3 regions of the Erwinia sp. genome follow, and region 2 is predicted to be linked to each of the others. Evidence: predicted binding sites of a transcription regulator. Region 2 holds the regulator's gene; each other region holds the start of a gene.
What was found. Region 2 encodes Fur, which represses iron uptake genes when iron is present. Its sites were predicted from a motif close to ATAATAATGAGAACNACTATCAA; they were not measured.
Positions count from the first base shown of each region.

Region 1 (6,487 bases), on a different contig from region 2:
ACGGCATCCACGGTGGTATAGGCCGCTACATTGAAGTTCTGGTTCGCGTTGGTACCGGTGCTGTATAAGCTTTTACTCTCGCCGACATAGCGCACGCCGCTTCCCACGGTGAGGCCAGAAAGCGCCGTTTCGTGGAAGGTATAATCAGCCCACAGCGACGCCATGTTTTTCGGCACGTTTACCGGCGTTTTGCCTTTGAGCAAGGTATCGTGCGTATATTCCGCATCGGTATAGGTGTAGGAAGCGGTAACATTAACGTTAGCATTGACTGCCGCCTTCGCCTCCAGCTCTACGCCGCGCGAGCGGATTTCGCCGCCCTGCACGCTATACACGTTCTGGTCAGGGTCGGCCGTCAGGTTTTTGGTTTTGGTCAGTTGATAGAGGGCACCGGTAATCACGATCGGGCGATCTTTCGGCACGTATTTCACGCCAGCTTCGTACTGTTTAGCCCGTGACGGATCGAACAGTGCGCCCTCTTTAGTGGTGCCGGGGGTAGGAATAAAGGATTCGCTGTAGCTGAAATAAGGCGCCACGCCATTATCAAAGACATAGTTCAGACCGCCGCGCCAGGTAAAGGCCTGGTCGTGGTTTTTCGACAGTGTATTACCGTCGCGATTGAATGCCGAGGTCATGGCATAGTCGTAGCGCGTGCCCAGCGTCATCACCCAACGATCCCACTCCATCTGATCCTGCGCGTACAGACCGGTCTGCTCCTGCTTGTTCAGATAGTGATACGGGGAAGTGATGGTGGTGCTGTCGTTGCCATACTGTGGATCCACCGCGCTCAGCGGCGAAGCGAGACCAAATCCGGCATTGATATCATTGCGGGTACGCTGATAGTCGACGCCCAGCAGCAGGGTGTGAGCCAGCGCGCCCGTGGCAAATTTCGCCTGGGCCTGGTTATCTACGGCAAACTGGTTCAGCTCTTCTTCAGACACGGCATAGCCGCGAGTGATGTTATTGTCGCTGTCGAAACCGTTACCGTAAATGCTGCGATAGTCGGTACGGAGATCGGCATAGCGCAGGTTTTGACGCACGGTCCAGGTATCATTGAAGCTGTGCGAGAAGTTATAGCCCACCATTTTGGTGTTGCGGGAGATCTTGTTGCTCGCCTCGCCTTCATCAAAATCGGTGGCGAGCTTGTGCTGCTGACCATTAGCATCCACGATCGGCACTACGGTACCCTGACGCGGCAACCAGCCGTAGTAACCCGTTTCTGGTTCGTTCTGGAAATAGGTTAATAGCGTGAAGTTGGTGTTGGCATCGGGCTGCCAGCTAAAGGAAGGCGCCAGGGTATAGCGCTTCTCTTTCTGCATGGTCTGCTGTGCGTCCTGGCTGCGTGCCAGGCCGGTTAAGCGGTAAGAATAAACGCCGCTGTCATCCAGCGCGCCGCCAAAATCAAAGCCGGTGGAGAACTGGTTGTCCGTCCCCATCTGGAACTGGACTTCACGCAGCGTTTCCGTGGTCGGGCGTTTGCTGACCAGCGCGACCACGCCACCCGGGTTGCTCTTGCCGTAAAGCACGGATACCGGGCCGCGCAGCAGTTCCGCGCGTTCCAGAAAATAAGGATCGATAGCGAACTCTGAGTAGTTGTCGCCCTGCAGCTTCAGGCCATCCAGATACTGATTGGTGTTGGTTTCGCTGAAGCCGCGGATGGCCAGCGCGTCGATAACCTGCGAGCTGCCGCGGTTGCCGGTCATGACACCAGGCGAATAATTAAAGGCTTCCTTCACCGTGTTGACGTTGCGCATCTCGATTTCATCACGGGTCACCACCGAAACGGACTGTGGATTTTTTTCAATTGGCGTATCGGTTTTGGTGCCGGTGGCGCTGCGTTTGGCGGCAATGGTTGGCGCCGGCCCCCACGCGCTTTCGCTGGTAGTATCAGCACTGGCGCTAACGGTAAGAGTTTGTTCGCTGGTGGCGAAAGCAGAAGAAGACAGCGCGACGGCAATCAGGCAGGCCAGTCGGCTCATCGGCAAAGCGGATGATTTAAAAGATAAAAGAGCCATTTAACGTTCTCTGATGAAAAGTAGAATGTAAACGAGAATTATTATTATAACGACGGGATAATAGGCGAATTAACGCCGCCTTCGCAAGAAAAAATCGGCCACTTTTGACGCCAACCGACCGGAAGCCAACCTCGCGTAAAGCAGGAAAAAAGCAGCCATTAAAACCTGGTGGCATTGAAAAGCCGCTTTTTATGCCTTTATCGCTGTGCCTGACCGGCCAAAAGGCAAAAAAAAGCCGGTTCATTAAGAACCGGCTGTTAATCAGTTTTCTGTTATTTACCGAACATATCTTTGATCCAGCCCGCCACGCCGTCTGCATCCTTCTGCTCGTTTTGCGGCTGTTGCGCGGGTTGCTGCTGTTGCTGCTGTTGCTGCATTTGCTGTTGCTGCTGCTGCATTTGCTGCTGTTGCATCTGCTGCTGCTGTTGGCAAAGCGCATCGGCGTCCGTGGTCCAGACCGGCAATGTCCGCCAGCTGCTGCTGCCGGTGCCACAGACAAAGTTCCCGGCCGAATCGACATTCATTGGCGCAATATCTTCCGGCGGCGTCGGCATCAGCGGCATCGGTGCCTGATTATCCAGATAGCGACGGTAGATCTGCATTGCGCCGCTGGCACCGTAGAGTTTGGTGGTCTGGTTATTGTCGCGACCAATCCAGGTGATGGCCACTTCTTTGCCATCCACGCCCGCAAACCAGCTATCAATTTGGTTGTTGGTCGTGCCTGTTTTCGCGGCCAGATGCGCTTTAGGATAGCGTGAACCTAACGCACGGGCCGTGCCCTCTTGTGCCACCTGCTGCATCGCGTAGAGCGTCAGGTAGGCCGCCTGTGCCGGCACGGTGCGTTCCGCCTGCGGGAAGCTCTGATAAAGCACGGTGCCGTCTTCAGCAATAACCGAACGCAGCGCGGAAAGCTGAGCGCGATCCCCGCCGCTGGCGATAGTCTGGAACGCCTGAGCCACTTCTACCGGCGTCAGGTTCAGCGCACCCAGCAGCATCGCGGGCACCGGCTGCAGCTGATCTTTCTGCACGCCGAGTTTGGTCCAGGTATCCACCACCTGCGGCAGGCCCAGCGTCATACCCAGATTGACCGTTGGCACGTTCATGGAGTGCGCCAGCGCATCGACCAGCATTACCTGTCCACTGAAGCGACGATCGTCATTCTGCGGCTTCCAGACCTGACCGTTTGGCTGCTTCAACGCGATAGGGTTATCGGCGATCCAGGTATTCAGGCGGTAGGTATCCGGCTGGCTCAGCGCGGTCAGATAGGTAGCCGGCTTAGCCAGAGAACCAATCGAACGGCGCGCCTGCAGCGCACGGTTGTAACCAGCAAACTGAGGATCGGCCCCGCCAACCATGGCGCGAACTTCACCGCTGAAGCGATCGACGATCACCATCGCGGTTTCCAAATCCTTCAGGTTGCGCTGTTTACGCAGCACCGGGATGCCTTCTTCCACCGCTTTTTCCGCCGCGTCCTGCGAGACAGAATCCAGCGTGGTGAAGATTTTCACGCCGGAAAGATCTTTCACCTTATCGCCCAGCTTCGCCTGCAGCTCGTTGCGCACCATCTGCATAAACGCAGGCTGTGGCGTAATCACGCCGCCCTTCGGCTGTACGCCAAGCGGACGTGCGCTGAGCATGTCGTACAGCTCCTGATCGATCACTTTCTGCTGCTGCAGCAGACGCAGCACCAGGTTACGGCGTTCCAGCGACAGCTTCGGATTGCGCCATGGGTTATAGAGCGAGGCTCCTTTCACCATGCCCACCAGCAGCGCCTGCTGATCCAGACTCAGCTCGTCCACCGGACGACCAAAGTAGTAGAGGCTCGCCAGCGGGAAGCCACGGATCTGATCGTTGCCCGCCTGGCCGAGGTAAACCTCATTCAGGTAAAGCTCAAGGATACGGTCCTTGCTGTAACGCGCGTCCATAATCAGCGCCATATAGGCTTCGTTAGCCTTGCGCCACAGCGAACGTTTATTGGTCAGAAAGAGGTTTTTCACCAGCTGCTGGGTCAGCGTACTGCCGCCCTGCACCGCTTTTCCTGCCGTGATATTCGCCAGGAAGGCGCGGCCAATAGAATAGAAGCTAATGCCGTCGTGCTGATAGAAATGACGATCTTCAGTTGCCACCAGCGTATCGACCAGCAGATCCGGGAAGCCTGCGCGCGGCACGAACAGGCGCTGCTCGCCGTTGGGCGATTGCAGCATAGTGATCAGGCGCGGATCGAGACGGAAGAAGCCAAAATCGCGGCCGCTGTCGAGGTTTTTGATTTCGGTCAGCGAGTCGTTATCAAAGCTCAGCCGCGCCCGGATCTGCCCTTCTTTGCTGTCCGGGAAGTCAAACGGGCGGCGGATCATTTCAATGCTGTTGCCCTGGACGGTAAACTCGCCAGGCCGCGTCATGCGCGTCACCTCACGGTATTGCGTGCCTTCAAGCAGAGCGATCATCTCTTTTTTATCGTAAGCCATACCCGGCTCAAGGCTGACCATACGGCCATAAACCGTGGCGGGCAGCTGCCAGACTTTGCCGTCAATGCGGCTGCGGATCTGCGAATCGAGGTACACCCCATATACCGCCATCAGTACAATAAAGATCAGCAGCAGCTTAATCATTAAGCTCAGCCAGCCTCTTTTACGCGGCGGCCGTCCTTTTCCTTTACGTGGCACGGGTACTCTCTCCTCGTTATTATGGTTATCGTCCTGAAAATCAACATTATCTACTTCCCTGCGGCGACCCCGGCCCGCTGTTTTACGCGGGGGGTTGGGCTGTTTACCTTTACGCCCAATAGGTTCGCGATCGTCTGACATTCGTTTCTTTTCTCCAGAGCCACAGTCGGCGGGCCGACTATGCACTTACCTGAATTGCTGTGGAACGGGAACCTTCTGAAAGGCGCTCAGGAAGGCGCGGAATACTTTTTGGTGCGCCGCGTCGGCAGCGCGGTAGCCGGATCGTCGGGCCAGAGATGTTTGGGATAGCGCCCTTTCATCTCTTTTTGCACCTCACGCCAGGCTCCCTGCCAGAAGCCCGCCAGATCGCGGGTGATCTGCAGCGGCCTTTGCGCAGGCGAAAGCAGCTCCAGCACCAGCGGAACGCGCCCTTCCGCCACGCTGGGATTTTGTGCCTCACCGAACATCTCCTGCAGCCGCACCGCCAGCGCGGGCGGCTTCTCTTCATCGTAGCGGATCGGCAGCCGGCTTCCGGTGGGCACAGTGTAATGAGTTGGTAGCACAGTATCCAGTTGCTGACGTTGCGACCATGTGAGCAATTGTAATAGCGCACTGACGCAGTCAATCTGTTTTAACCCTTTAGCATCCCGCACGCCGCTCATCATGGGTAAGAGCCATTTTTCAAGGGTGGCGAGCAGATCGGCCTCGCTGGCTGCTGGCCAGTTCTGCTCCGGCAGCCACTGCGCGGCACAGACCAGCCGGATACGTAACTGCGCGGCGGCGGGGCTCCAGTTGAGCACCGACAGCCCTTTACTGCGGATCCAGCGTAGCATTGCCGGGTGTAGTACCTCGTCATCGGGCTTACTCAGCGGCTGGGATTTTAACACCAATTCACCAATTTGTTCGCGGCGCCAGGCGGAGAGCGTGCCGCGCTCGTCGTGCCATTCGACTTCCACCCGCTGCTCAAGCAGCTGCGGCCGCCGCGCAATCAGCGTTTCTATCGTCAGCGGCAGCGCCTGAAGGATCCTCGCATCCGGCTGCGCGCTGCCCTGTAATAACGCGGGGGCAAGCAGCCATTCATAGCGTGTCAGCGCCTCTTCCCGATCGAGCATAGCGCCCATGCCGTTAGCCAACTGATAACGCCCCTCCAGACCGCGACGACGGGCGATGCGGTCTGGAAAAGCGCTCGCCAGCAAAGGCGCGGCCAACTCTGCATTGAGGGTTCCGCCCGCCACGCGCAGCCGTTGTTGCAGCTGTTTCGCTCGTTTCTGCCAGTTAGGCTGGCGGCGATGCAGCGCATCCCGCAAATCCACGCTGCCGCGCGGCGGCTCTTCCAGTATCGCCGCCAGCATGGTTGCCGTGGCGGCACTGTCCGCGTCGTCACCCGCCTCCACCAGCATGGCGGCAAGACGCGGCTCGCTGCCGAAAGCCGCCATACGCCTGCCTTTGGCGGTCAGCTGTCCGGCCTCATTAGTTGCGCCAAGCTGCGACAATAGCCGCTGCGCCTGAGCCAGACTGGCGGCAGGCGGCTTATCCAGCCAGCAGAGCTGCCCCGCGTCATGGCAGCCCCATTGCAGCAGATCCAGCCACAGCGAGCTTAAATCGCTTTGCAGTATTTCCGCGTCGCTGTGGGCTGCCGCACGTTCCGCCTGTTCTTTGGGGATCAAATGCAGACAGATCCCTGGCGCCAGTCGGCCCGCACGTCCGGCGCGCTGGATCATAGAAGCCTGGCTGACGCGCTGCGTTTGCAGCCGTGTCAGGCCGGTTCGCGTATCAAACAGCGCCGTCCGCTCCAGCGCGCTGTCCACCACC
Region 1 covers NZ_DALZCD010000049.1:6,254-12,740, reverse strand. Annotated here, with positions in the region: gene fhuA (ferrichrome porin FhuA) at 1-1,976, opposite strand, end outside; gene mrcB (bifunctional glycosyl transferase/transpeptidase) at 2,285-4,816, opposite strand; gene hrpB (ATP-dependent helicase HrpB) at 4,903-6,487, opposite strand, start outside.
Region 1: a site for Fur is predicted at 2,038-2,060, ahead of fhuA (ferrichrome porin FhuA). Genes of this name have one in related genera too.

Region 2 (6,487 bases):
GCCTGGATTCGTCCATGCGCTTTGTGGATAAGGTCATTAGCGAAATCCAGGCGATGCATCAGGCTGCTGGCGTGCCGTTGATCACCTGGCACTTTGGCGGCGACGAGGCAAAAAATATTTACCTGGGGCCAGGCTATACCGATGCAGCTAATCCTGAAGCAGGCAAGGGCCGTGTCGACCTGAGCAGGCAGGACAAGCCCTGGGCGAAATCGCAGGTTTGTCAGGCGCTGGTAAAATCAGGCAAGGTTGTCGATATGGATCACCTGCCCAGCTATTTTGGCAAAAAGGTCAGCGAGCGGGTGAACGCGCACGGTATTGAAAGGATGCAGGCATGGCAGGATGGCCTGAAAAAAGCGAAAGGCGCCCGGGACTTTGCCACCAAACGCATCGGCGTCAATTTCTGGGACACGCTTTTCTGGGGCGGCTTTGACAGCATTAATGACTGGGCCAACAAAGGCTATGAGGTGATCGTTTCCAATCCGGATTATCTCTATATGGATTTCCCGTACGAGGTCAATCCATTGGAAAGGGGCTATTACTGGGGGACCCGCTTCAACGACGAGCGCAAAATGTTCAGCTTTGCGCCGGATAATCTGCCACAGAATGCGGAGACATCGGTGGATCGTGACGGCAATTTCTTCGACGCTAAATCCGACAAGCCATGGCCGGGAGCCTACGGTATTTCCGCTCAGCTCTGGAGCGAAACTGTACGGACCGATGAGCAGATGGAAGGGATGATTTTCCCTCGAGTCCTGGCCGTTGCGGAGCGTGGCTGGCATCGAGCAGGCTGGGAGCAGGCTTATCAGGCCGGACGCGAATACAAAGGTGGCGAAACACAGCACGTTGATCGCGTAGCGCTCAACAAGGACTGGCAGCGCTATGCCAATCTGCTGGGACAGCGCGAGCTGGCAAAAATGGATAAAGCCGGCATCCACTATCGCTTGCCGCAGCCGGGCGCGAAAATTACCGCAGGCAAGCTGCAGGCCAATATCGCTCTGCCGGGCGTGACTATTGAGTACTCGCTTGACGGTGGCAACAGCTGGCAACGCTACCGCGATGACGCTCGCCCAACGGTTTCCGGCAAGGTATTCATTCGCGCCGTCAGCAGCGACGGCAAGCGTTTCAGTCGTGTAGAAACCCTATAATAACCACACGACAGGCAAAAAAAAACCGGTGAGCGATCACCGGTTTTTTTACTGCAACGCGTTACTTATCGTGCAGCGTCTCATCTTCACGACAGTCGCCGGTAGCACAGTGGCCGTAAAGATAGAGGCTGTGGTTGCTGAGCTTGATACCGTGTTTGGTAGCGATATCACGCTGGCGGGACTCAATAGACTCGTCGCTAAATTCGATTACCTTACCGCAGTCCAGACAGATCAGATGATCGTGATGCTGCTGCTGGGTAAGTTCAAAAACGGATTTGCCGCCTTCGAAATTATGGCGGGTAACGATCCCTGCATCGTCAAACTGGTTCAGCACGCGGTAAACGGTTGCCAGGCCAATCTCTTCGCCCATGTCGATCAGGCGTTTATACAAGTCTTCCGCACTGACATGATGGCACGCGGGTTCCTGAAGCACTTCCAGAATTTTCAGTCGAGGAAGCGTGACTTTCAGGCCGGCCTTCTTTAATGCGGTATTATTGTCAGTCATGCGGATATTGTCCTGTTACTTTGCTGGTCACTAAGTGGCTGAAAAGCCGTGAGCATCGGTCGACGCAAAAGCTGAGCGTCTCATTATAGAACCGATGCCTTGAAGAAACCACAGCGGAGATGCAAAACCATCAGGGGATGTAAGGATAAGAAGTCGTTACGTCCGGAAAAGCAAGCACCCATATACGCTGGGTTGTCAGTTCGCTCTGCCTGATTGACGGCGCCGCAGAAGCGGAGGCGGAGCAAGGCTATTGTACCGTTTTGACGGTAAAAGTTACAAATATGTATCTATTACTTCTATAGGAAAAAGCGTTGGCCCGGTGGGGGATTGCCCACCAGGCCAACGTTATCAGGCTTCGAGAATATCCTGAAGCTGCAGTTCATCCGAGATCTGCCTGACCCATTTTTCCACACGTTCGTTGGTCAGTTCTGGCTGACGATCTTCGTCGATGGCCAGGCCCAGGAAGTGGTTATCATCCGCCAGGCCTTTCGACGCTTCAAAATCATAGCCTTCGGTCGGCCAGTGACCCACGATGACCGCGCCGTTAGGTTCAATAATGTCGCGGATAGTACCCATCGCGTCACAGAAATATTCTGAGTAGTCTTCCTGATCGCCACAGCCGAACAGCGCAACCAGCTTGCCGTTGAAGTCGATCTCTTCCAGGGTAGGGAAGAAATCATCCCAGTCACACTGCGCTTCGCCGTAGTACCAGGTCGGGATGCCCAGCAGCAAAATATCAAAGGCTTCAAGGTCTTCTTTGCTGCTTTTAGCGATATCATGAACTTCAGCCACCTCGTTACCGAGCTGCTTCTGGATCATTTTTGCAATGTTTTCCGTATTGCCCGTATCGCTGCCAAAGAAAATGCCTACGATTGCCATGAGTTTAATAACCTCTTGAAACTTAATGATATGCGGCGGCTAGCCTGAAAATGTTAAGGCAATAATAGCAGACAGCTACAGGGGGATAAACGGCTAATCCGCCTGCATTTGTCGCTTTGTGCTTTACCGTTGCACGTGGTTTAGCGCTCAGGCCTGGCTAACTGCGCCATGACCATCTCTTCTATCAGCTCGCTGCGGCTCATATTACGCTGCTCGGCGAGCTGGTTCAGGGCGTCAACCGCGTCACTGTTCATTTTCAGTTCTACGCGCTTCAGCCCGCGCACTTTATCACGCTTAAGCTGGTTGCGTTTGTTAATGCGCAACTGCTCATCACGTGCCAGTGGATTAGTTTTGGGTCGTCCCGGACGACGCTCGTCTGCGAACAGATCGATCGTGGTGCGGTCCGTGTTTTCTTTTGCCATAGAATCGTGATACTGAAGGCTGGAGTTCTGATGGATTGAGCCGTTAGCGTTTGCGGCCGGTGCCGTCGACAAATTTTAGCGCGCCATCATACCCTGGCGAAAGTCGCGACGACAATTATTTAACCTTTTACTAAAACATTTGTTTTCACAGGGCAAAAAAGCGGCGGATGGCGCGCAAAACGGCATCAGGTTTCTCGGCATGCGCCCAGTGACCGGCACCGGTAATCACATGGGCGCGAGCGGCAGGGAACTGGGCCAGCAGCTCGTCACGATACGCTTCCTGCAAATAGGGCGAATGTTCACCCCGAATAAAAAGCGTGGGGTGGGGCCAGGCAGGAAGCGTTTCCCAACCGATAATCCGATCGTAATTCTGCCAGAGCGCAGACACATTAAAACGCCATTCGCCCGCCTGAAAAGATTTCAGCAGGAATTGAATCACACCTTCTTCATCCACTGTCTGTCGCATCAGTGCCGCAGCATCGTGCCGTTGGGTAATGCCTGCTTCGCTGACGGCGGCCAGCGCGGCAAAAATAACGTCGTGATGGCGTTCCCGATAGGCTACCGGCGCGATATCGATAACCACCAGCTGCCTGACGCGTGTCGGCGCGAGGGAAGCCAGCGTCATGGCGATCTTCCCGCCCATGGAATGGCCTATAATATCAACCTGCCCGACACTGAGATCGTCCAGCGTTTCCAACACGTCTTGCGCCATAGCGGCGTAGCTTATTTCATCTGACCGCGGCGAAAGCCCATGATTTCGTACGTCCAACTGAATAACGCGGCGATCCTTTTTCAGATCGCGCGCCAGCACGCCAAGGTTGTCCAGGTTGCCAAAAAGGCCGTGAATAAGCACGACGGGCACGTCAGAAACGGCTGTTTGTTCAGATTGCAGGCGGAAATTCAATTTCATGGCAAACTTCTTACAGAGGAAACGAGGGGTTAGGTTATCATAAAACAGCGATTTTCTGCCGCCGCGACCAACCCGATCTTTTTACGGCATATTCTGACTTTTGTCCGCAATCGGGGCTGGCGCTATAACCCGGCAGGATTTAACTTTATAATCCTCGTGTTAGGGCTGGTCTTTTCGCGCCTCTGTAAAACAGGTTGCTAACCGGCTCTTATCAGCAATAATCGTACTGGATCAAGATGAAAACTATTGAAGTCGACGAAGAGCTCTACCGTTATATCGCCAGCCACACTCAGCATATTGGTGAAAGCGCCTCCGACATTTTACGTCGCATGCTGAAATTTTCCGCTGGCCAGACGGCACCGAAAGCGCCTGTTGCGGCTGTGGCTGCGCCCGCGCCTGTCGCCAGCGTACAGGAAAATGGGGTGAAAGAGACGTCTCGCCCGCAGGAACGCGTTCGCGCCGTTCGCGAGCTGCTGCTGTCGGATGAATATGCGGAGCAGAAGAAAGCGGTAAATCGCTTTATGCTAATCCTGTCGACTTTATACAATCTGGATCCCAAAGCATTTGCCGCGGCCACCGAGTCATTACATGGCCGCACACGCGTCTACTTTGCAGGTAATCAGCAAACCCTGGTACAGAACGGCACCCATACCAAGCCGCAACATATTCCCGGCACGCCGTATTGGGTGATCACCAACACCAACACAGGCCGTAAACGCAGCATGATTGAACATATCATGTCGTCCATGCAGTTCCCTACGGAGCTGTCGGACAAGGTTTGCGGCACACTCTAAACACAGCGTCAGGGAGAAGCGCCAATGGCCAGTCACCCCCGTGCCGGGCAGCCAGCACAGCAGAGCGATTTGATTGACGTTGCACAATTGACTGCGCAGTATTACGTCCTGCAGCCGGAAATCGGCAACGCGGAACACGCGGTGAAATTCGGCACGTCCGGCCATCGCGGTAGCGCAGGTCGACAGAGCTTTAACGAGATGCATATTCTGGCTATCGCGCAGGCGATTGCGGAAGAGCGCAAAAAGAACGGCGTTACCGGCCCTTGCTACGTAGGCAAAGATACCCATGCGCTGTCCGAACCGGCGATCATTTCCGTACTGGAAGTGCTGGCGGCGAACGGCGTGGACGTGATTGTACAGCAGGACAACGGCTATACGCCGACCCCTGCCATTTCTAACGCGATCCTTGAGCACAACAAGGCAGGCGGCGCGCAGGCTGACGGCATCGTCATTACGCCTTCGCACAACCCGCCGGAAGATGGCGGAATTAAATACAACCCGCCAAACGGCGGCCCGGCTGATACTAACGTCACTAAAGTGGTGGAAGATCGTGCCAACCAGCTGATTAAAGACGGCCTGAAAGATGTTAAGCGCATGGCGCTGGACGAAGCCTGGGCCAGCGGCCATCTGCAGGAAAAAGATCTGATCCAGCCTTATATTGAAGGCCTGTCCCAGATCATCGATATTCCTGCTATCCAGAAAGCGGGCCTGAAAATCGGCGTCGATCCGCTTGGCGGCTCCGGCATCGCCTACTGGCAGCGTATCGCGGAATACTACAATCTCGATCTGACTATCGTTAACGATTCGGTCGATCAGACGTTCCGCTTTATGCATCTGGATAAAGATGGCGTGATCCGAATGGACTGCTCATCCGAAAGCGCGATGGCGGGCCTGCTGGCGCTGCGTGACAAGTTCGATCTGGCTTTTGCCAACGACCCGGACTATGACCGCCACGGTATCGTTACGCCTGCGGGCCTGATGAATCCTAACCACTACCTGGCCGTTGCTATTAACTATCTGTTCCAGCATCGTCCACAGTGGGGCAAAGACGTCGCCGTAGGTAAAACGCTGGTATCCAGCGCGATGATCGACCGCGTGGTCAACGACATCGGCCGTAAGCTGGTGGAAGTGCCGGTAGGCTTTAAGTGGTTTGTTGACGGTCTGTTTGACGGCAGCTTCGGCTTCGGCGGCGAAGAGAGCGCGGGCGCGTCCTTCCTGCGCTTTGACGGTACGCCATGGTCTACCGACAAAGACGGCATCATCATGTGCCTGCTGGCCGCGGAGATCACCGCGGTGACCGGTAAAAACCCACAGCAGCACTATGATGAGCTGGCGGAGCGTTTTGGCGCGCCAAGCTATAACCGTCTGCAGGCTTCTGCGACCTCCGCGCAGAAAGCGGCACTGTCGAAGCTGTCGCCAGAAATGGTTAGTGCCGATACGCTGGCAGGCGATCCGATCACTGCCCGTCTGACCGCTGCGCCAGGTAACGGTGCATCAATCGGCGGCCTGAAAGTGATGACCGAGAACGGCTGGTTTGCGGCGCGTCCATCCGGTACGGAAGACGCTTACAAAATCTATTGCGAAAGCTTCCTGGGTGCCGAGCACCGCGAGAAGATTGAGAAAGAAGCGGTAGAAATTGTTAGCGAAGTACTAAAAAACGCTTAATCGCGAAAGGCATTAAGATATAAAGGCGCTGCGATGTCAGCGCCCTTTTTATTGGTTTCTTTCCGTCCATATCTGGATTCCCATCTGTTAAGTCGTTATGCCAACCTGTTTTTTCTTCTTTATTATTTTCTTTCGATAAACGTACCCCTGAATCAACCTTATTTCCC
Region 2 covers NZ_DALZCD010000180.1:99-6,585, reverse strand. Annotated here, with positions in the region: gene RTK32_RS14500 (beta-N-acetylhexosaminidase) at 1-1,145, shown strand, start outside; gene fur (ferric iron uptake transcriptional regulator) at 1,207-1,650, opposite strand; gene fldA (flavodoxin FldA) at 1,999-2,529, opposite strand; gene ybfE (LexA regulated protein) at 2,670-2,951, opposite strand; gene ybfF (esterase) at 3,097-3,861, opposite strand; gene seqA (replication initiation negative regulator SeqA) at 4,098-4,655, shown strand; gene pgm (phosphoglucomutase (alpha-D-glucose-1,6-bisphosphate-dependent)) at 4,680-6,320, shown strand.

Region 3 (6,487 bases), on a different contig from region 2:
GCGTGACGCTGCGTTCTGGAAAGAGCAGGTTAGCCAGCTGCCCATGCCCGCCAGCCTGTCACCGCTGCCGCTGAACGGGCAGAGCGCCACCACGCATCTTATTCGTCAGCATGTGCAGCTGAACCGTGAAGACTTCCACGAGCTGCAGGCGCAAAGCCAGCTCGGCGCGGCAGAATTGGCGCTGGCATTGGTTGCGGTATGGCTGGGGCGCCTTAGCGCGCGAGCGGAGTACAGTGCTGGCTTTATCTTTATGCGTCGCCTGGGATCGGCCGCGCTGAGTGCCACCGGGCCCGTGCTTAACGTGCTGCCGGTGGCAATACGGCTCGATCCCCTGGCCACGCTCCCGCAGCTGGCGGAAAGGCTACAGCAGCAGCTAAAAAAAGTGCGTCGTCATCAGCGCTACGATGCAGAACAAATTCAACGGGATACCGGCCGGCCGGGCGAGACGTTATTTGGTCCGGTCATCAACCTGAAAATGTTCGACTACCGTCTGGATTTTGCCGGTACCGAAGGCACGACTCATCAGTTGGCATCCGGCCCGGTACGCGATCTGGAAATCGCGCTTTACCCGGATGAACAGGGCAACGTCTCGCTGGAGATCCTGGCTAATGCAGAACGTTATGAGGCGGAAACGCTGCGCACGCATCTCGATCGCCTGCCGCTGTTGCTTAGCCAGTTCGCGTATCATCCGACGATAAGCTGTGCGCAGGTGGAATTGCTGCATCCGCAGGAGAAAAAACGGCTGCGTCACATTAATGATACGGCGGTAGAAGTGCCGCAAACCACGCTGAGCAGCCTGATTAAAGCCCAGGCGCAGCGGACGCCAGATGGAGCCGCGCTGGCCGACGAACGGCATAACTTCACCTACCGTGAAATGCGTCAGCAGGTAACGGCGCTGGCGGCAGAACTGCAAAAGCGCGGCGTAAAGGTGGGTGATATCGTGGCCGTGGCGTTACCTCGCTCGGTGTTTCTGTCGCTTTCCCTGCAGGCTATTGTCGAACTGGGCGCTGCCTGGCTTCCGCTGGATACCGGTTATCCCACCGATCGGCTGTGTATGATGCTGGAAGAGGCTAACCCGCGCCTGCTTATTACCACTAAAACGCAGACGGACCGCTTTGCGCAGCTCGAAAACCTACAAACTTTTTGCTATCACGACCCGCTACCCACAGCCGATCTTCCGGCCTGTCAGGATTTATCGCGCCCGCACCATACAGCCTATGTTATCTACACTTCCGGTTCTACCGGGCGGCCAAAAGGGGTGATGGTCGGCCAACAGGCCATTGTGAACCGCCTGTTGTGGATGCAGAACCACTATCCGCTGACCCGCGATGACGTGGTGCTGCAAAAAACGCCGTGCAGTTTTGACGTCTCGGTCTGGGAGTTTTTCTGGCCATTTTTGACCGGCGCACAGCTGGTGATGGCCCCGCCGGAAGCGCACCGCGACCCGCAGGCGCTGCAGGCATTGTTTCGGCGTTACGGTGTCACAACCACGCATTTCGTCCCGTCCATGCTGGCAGCTTTCGTTACTGAGCTGCACGATGACCAGGCCGTGACCCACTGCGCCTCTTTGCGGCAAGTATTTTGTAGTGGAGAAGCATTGCCGACCGAGCTTTGCCGCCAGTGGCAAAATAAAACGGCGGTGCCGCTGCACAATCTTTATGGGCCGACCGAAGCCGCAGTGGATGTCAGCTGGTATCCGGCGTTCGGCGAAGCGCTGGCAAACGTGACGGGCGCAAGCGTGCCGATTGGCTATCCGGTATGGAACACCGGCCTGCGCATTCTGGACAGCAATATGCAGCCGGTGCCGCCAGGGGTCGCGGGCGATCTCTATCTGACGGGCGTACAGCTGGCGCAGGGCTATCTGGCGCGAGCCGACCTGACCGCCAGCCGCTTTATTGCCGATCCTGAAGGTGACGGCACAAGAATGTACCGCACCGGCGACGTGGCACGCTGGCTTGAGAACGGCGCAGTAGAATATCTGGGTCGCAGTGACGATCAACTGAAGATCCGCGGACAGAGGATCGAGCTGGGCGAGATCGATCGGGCGCTGCTGTCGCTGGATAATGTGGCACAGGCAGTCACCCACGCCTGCGTTCTCGGCAGCGCCAGCGCGAGCGGCGGCGATCAAAGACAGCTGGTTGGCTACGTCGTGGCCGTCTCTGGCGAACTGGATACGACCGGGCTACGCGAGCAGCTGAGCGATCTTCTGCCCGCGCACATGGTGCCGGTGGTACTGGTGCAGCTGGAGGCCTTCCCGTTAAGCGCCAACGGCAAGCTGGATCGCAAGGCGCTGCCGCTGGTGCAGCTGGCTCATGCCGCAGGCCGTGTTCCAGAGGGCAGGGTGGAAACCGAGGTCGCCGCAGCTTTTGCTCGTCTGCTGGAGTGTGAGATCCGCTCGGTTAACGATGACTTTTTTGCCCTCGGCGGCCATTCGCTGCTGGCGATGCGGCTGGCGGTCGATCTGCGTCGACGTCTTAACCGGCCGGTCACGCCGGGGCTGGTTATGGTGGCCTCGACCGTCGGCGCGCTGGCAGAAAAGCTGACGCAGCAGAGCGAAGAAGAGGCGGGTCGCGCGGGCATGGAAACTATCCTGCCGCTGCGCCGTTCGCACGGGCCAGCGCTATTTTGCTTTCATCCGGCTTCCGGTTTCGCCTGGCAGTTCAGCATTCTGCAACGTTACCTGGATGTGCGCTGGTCGCTGATCGGCATTCAGTCGCCGCGCCCGCACGGGCCGATGCAGCAGGCGGAAACGCTTGAGGAGGTATGCGAGCAGCATCTGGCTACGCTGCGCGGACAGCAGCCGCATGGCCCTTATTATCTGCTGGGCTATTCACTGGGCGGCACGCTGGCGCACGCTATCGCGGCGCGCCTGCAGGCAGAGGGCGAAAAAGTCGCTTTCCTGGGGCTGCTGGATACCTGGCCGCCGGAAACGCAAAACTGGTCGCAGGATCAGCCGCAGGATGCCGAAGTGCTGGCGGAAATCGCTCGCGAGCGTGAAGCGTTTATGGCTGCGCAGGCGTCGCTCCGCGACTCGCTGGCGGCCTCGGCCAGCCAGGCGCTGTTTGGTGCTATCGAAGGCAATTATGGTGATGCAGTCAGGCTGCTGGCGACCGCGAAAAGCCGACGCTTCGCCGGTGCAGCCACGCTGTTTGTTGCGCAGAAAACCCTGAAACCGGGACAGGATGTGCAAACCGCCTGGGCGCCGTGGCTGGACTCGCTGCAAACCTGGCCGGTGGAATGTGCGCACGTGGATATCATTTCGGCAGAGGCGTTTACCCATATCGGCCCGCGCCTTAATCACCTGCTGGATCGGGCAACCCGATGAAGAAAAAGACTTTTATGCTCAGTCTCAGCCTGCTGAAGACGCATCCCGATTTTCGGGCGGTGTTTATCGCCCGGTTTATCTCTATTCTGGCGCTGGGCCTGCTTGGCGTTGGCGTACCGGTACAGATTCAGCAGCTGACCGGCTCTGCCTGGCAGGTAAGCCTGGCGGTCACGCTGACCGGAGCCGCGCTGTTTACCGGCCTGATGCTGGGCGGCATGCTGGCGGATCGCCACGAGCGGCGGCGGCTGATCCTGTTTGCGCGATCGACCTGCGGTTTGGGGTTTATCGGGCTGTGCCTTAATGCCGCCATGCCGTCACCTTCCCTGACGGCGATCTACCTGCTGGGCATCTGGGACGGTTTTTTTGGCGCCATAGGCGTGACGGCGCTACTTGCCGCCACGCCCGCGCTGGTGGGCCGAGAGAACCTGATGCAGGCTGGCGCGATCACCATGCTGACGGTCAGGCTTGGCGCGGTGATTTCGCCGATGGCAGGCGGCGCGCTGCTCGCTTCCGGCGGCGTTTTCTGGCACTTCGCGCTGGCGGCCGGGGGCACTTTTCTCACCCTGATCCCGCTGCTGCGCCTGCCGACGTTACCACCTCCGCCGCAGTCGCATGCGAGGCCGCTACACGCCCTGATCGAGGGCTTTACCTTTCTGCTCGGCCATCGGCTGATCGGCGGTGTGGCGCTGGTGGGCGCACTGTTGACGATGGCTACCGCAGTACGCGTGCTTTATCCGGCGCTGGCCGTTCACTGGCATATGGGCGCGCAGCAGCTTGGCTTTCTCTATGCGGCCGTGCCGCTCGGGGCGGCGACAGGGGCATTGACCAGCGGCAACCTGGCACGGCATCCGCGTCCGGGGCAGGTCATGCTTTTCTCGGCCGTCGCCGCCCTGGCGGCGGCAGGGCTGTGCGGCCTGATGCCTTACTGGCAAGCGGGTATCCTTTGTCTGATTCTGTTCGGCTACCTCAGCGCTCTGAGCGCGCTGCTGCAATATACGCTGATTCAGATGCTGACGCCGCAGGCCATGCTGGGACGGATCAACAGCCTGTGGACGGCACAAAATGTGATGGGGGATTCGCTGGGCGCACTGCTGCTGGGAGCCATGACCACGGTGATGCTGCCTGCTGCTGCCGCGGCCAGCAGCGGACTGGGCCTGGCCATCGTCAGCCTGGCGCTTGCTGCTGCTTTTACTTCTCTACGACGCTATCGGCCCTTGTCTGCTTCATCAGGGGAAAACGTCACTGAATAACGTCCCAGTCCCTTAACGTCATCAGCCTGCCTTAGCGGCAGGCTGGTCTGCTAAAAAAATCTCCTTAACGACGCGAACATTGCGCCGGGTCGCGGCGTGCGCATTATCCGGGTTTTACACTGCGAAATGCTTTGACGTTACCGATAATTTACCTGAATTTACGCGTTGATAATGCAAATGATAATCATTATTATGCGCTTTATCATTTTAGCAGGAGACCGTTATGGAGATGCCTTGCACGGGGGCCGTTAACCCATCGCTTTCTCTCTTATCCGAGAGTTTTTTCTTCGCCTCGCCGTGGAAAAGCTTTATCACCAGGGGGCGCTTTGCTGAAATCACCTGCCCGGCCGCCGACGGCGACAGTTTGCAGGGGGTTTTCCAGCAACAGGTGCGCAACGCTTTTACGGCGGCCAGGGCAAAAGGGATCCAGCATCCGGTAATGGTTGGCGCGATCCCCTTTGATACGCGGCAGCCTTCCGCGCTGTTTATTCCTGAACACCATGAGACGTTCTCGCATCAGCGCCTGCTGCAGGCGGCTCCCGGCGTCGATCCGATCGTTACCGCCCGCCAGAACATTCCTGAACAGGCGGAGTTTATGGCGATGGTCGCACGAGCGGCGGAAGCGACCGCTCAGCCCGGTCTGGATAAGGTCGTGCTCTCGCGTCTGATCGATATCACTACCGCCGAGCCGGTGCAGGCCACGGCGTTAATGGACCGTCTGATTGCGCTCAATCCTGGCAGCTATCACTTCCACGTGCCGTTGACCGACGGCAGTACGCTGCTGGGCGCCAGCCCCGAGCTACTGCTGCGTAAGTCAGGTGAAACCTACTCTTCGCTGCCGCTGGCAGGCTCTGCGAGACGCGATCACAGCGACAAAACGCGCGATCTGGCGGTGGGCGAGCAGCTCATGTATTCGCAAAAAGATCGCTATGAACATCGCCTGGTCACCCGCGCCATGTATGACGTGCTGAAAACGCGCAGCCGCTATCTGGCCGTGCCGGACAAACCAGAGCTGGTGACAACCTCTACCCTGTGGCATCTGGCGACGGCGATTGAAGGCATGGCCGCTTCGGCAGAAGAAACGGCGCTGTCGCTGGCCTGCCTGCTTCATCCCACGCCTGCGCTGAGCGGCTATCCGCATGTCACCGCGCGCGAGTGGATTGAAAAGCTGGAGCCGTTTGAGCGCGGGCTGTTCGGCGGCATCGTTGGCTGGTGCGACGACGAAGGCAACGGCGAATGGGTGGTGACCATCCGCTGCGGCACGCTGGCCGGAAAAAACATTCGCCTGTTCGCCGGTGCGGGCATTGTCCCGGCCTCGTCTCCAGCGTCGGAATGGCACGAAACCGGCGTCAAGCTCAGCACCATGCTGCACGTTTTTGGACTGCAATAAGGCTATTTTATGACGATTTCCTATACCCGCTGGCCCGATGATTTCGCTGCCCGCTACCGTGAAAAAGGGTACTGGCTGGATCTGCCCCTGACGGATATATTGACTCGCCACGCTGATAACCCCGCAACGGCGCTGATTGAGGGCGACCGTGAGTACAGCTATCAGCAGCTGGAGCGCGCCAGCACCCGCCTGGCCGCAGCTTTACAGCGTCGCGGCCTGAAGGGCGGCGACACCGCGCTGGTGCAGTTGGGCAACGTGGCTGAATTCTATATCACCCTGTTTGCGCTGCTAAAAATCGGCGTAGCGCCGGTCAACGCGCTGTTCAGCCATCAGCGCCAGGAGCTGGACGCCTACGTCCGGCAGATTGACCCCGTTCTGCTGATCGCCGATCGCCAGCACGCGCTGTTTGCGACCGATGACTATCTGCGACCGCTGCGCCAGCGTTGTTCGTCGCTGCGTGAGGTCGTCCTGCGCAATGCCCGTGAAGACGATACCTCACTGGCAGCCTTGATCGACGAGGCG
Region 3 covers NZ_DALZCD010000209.1:1,258-7,744, forward strand. Annotated here, with positions in the region: gene RTK32_RS15775 (enterobactin synthase subunit F) at 1-3,325, shown strand, start outside; gene entS (enterobactin transporter EntS) at 3,322-4,575, shown strand; gene RTK32_RS15785 (isochorismate synthase) at 4,799-5,965, shown strand; partial or broken gene RTK32_RS15790 (AMP-binding protein) at 5,975-6,487, shown strand, end outside.
Region 3: a site for Fur is predicted at 4,747-4,769, ahead of RTK32_RS15785 (isochorismate synthase). Genes of this name have one in related genera too.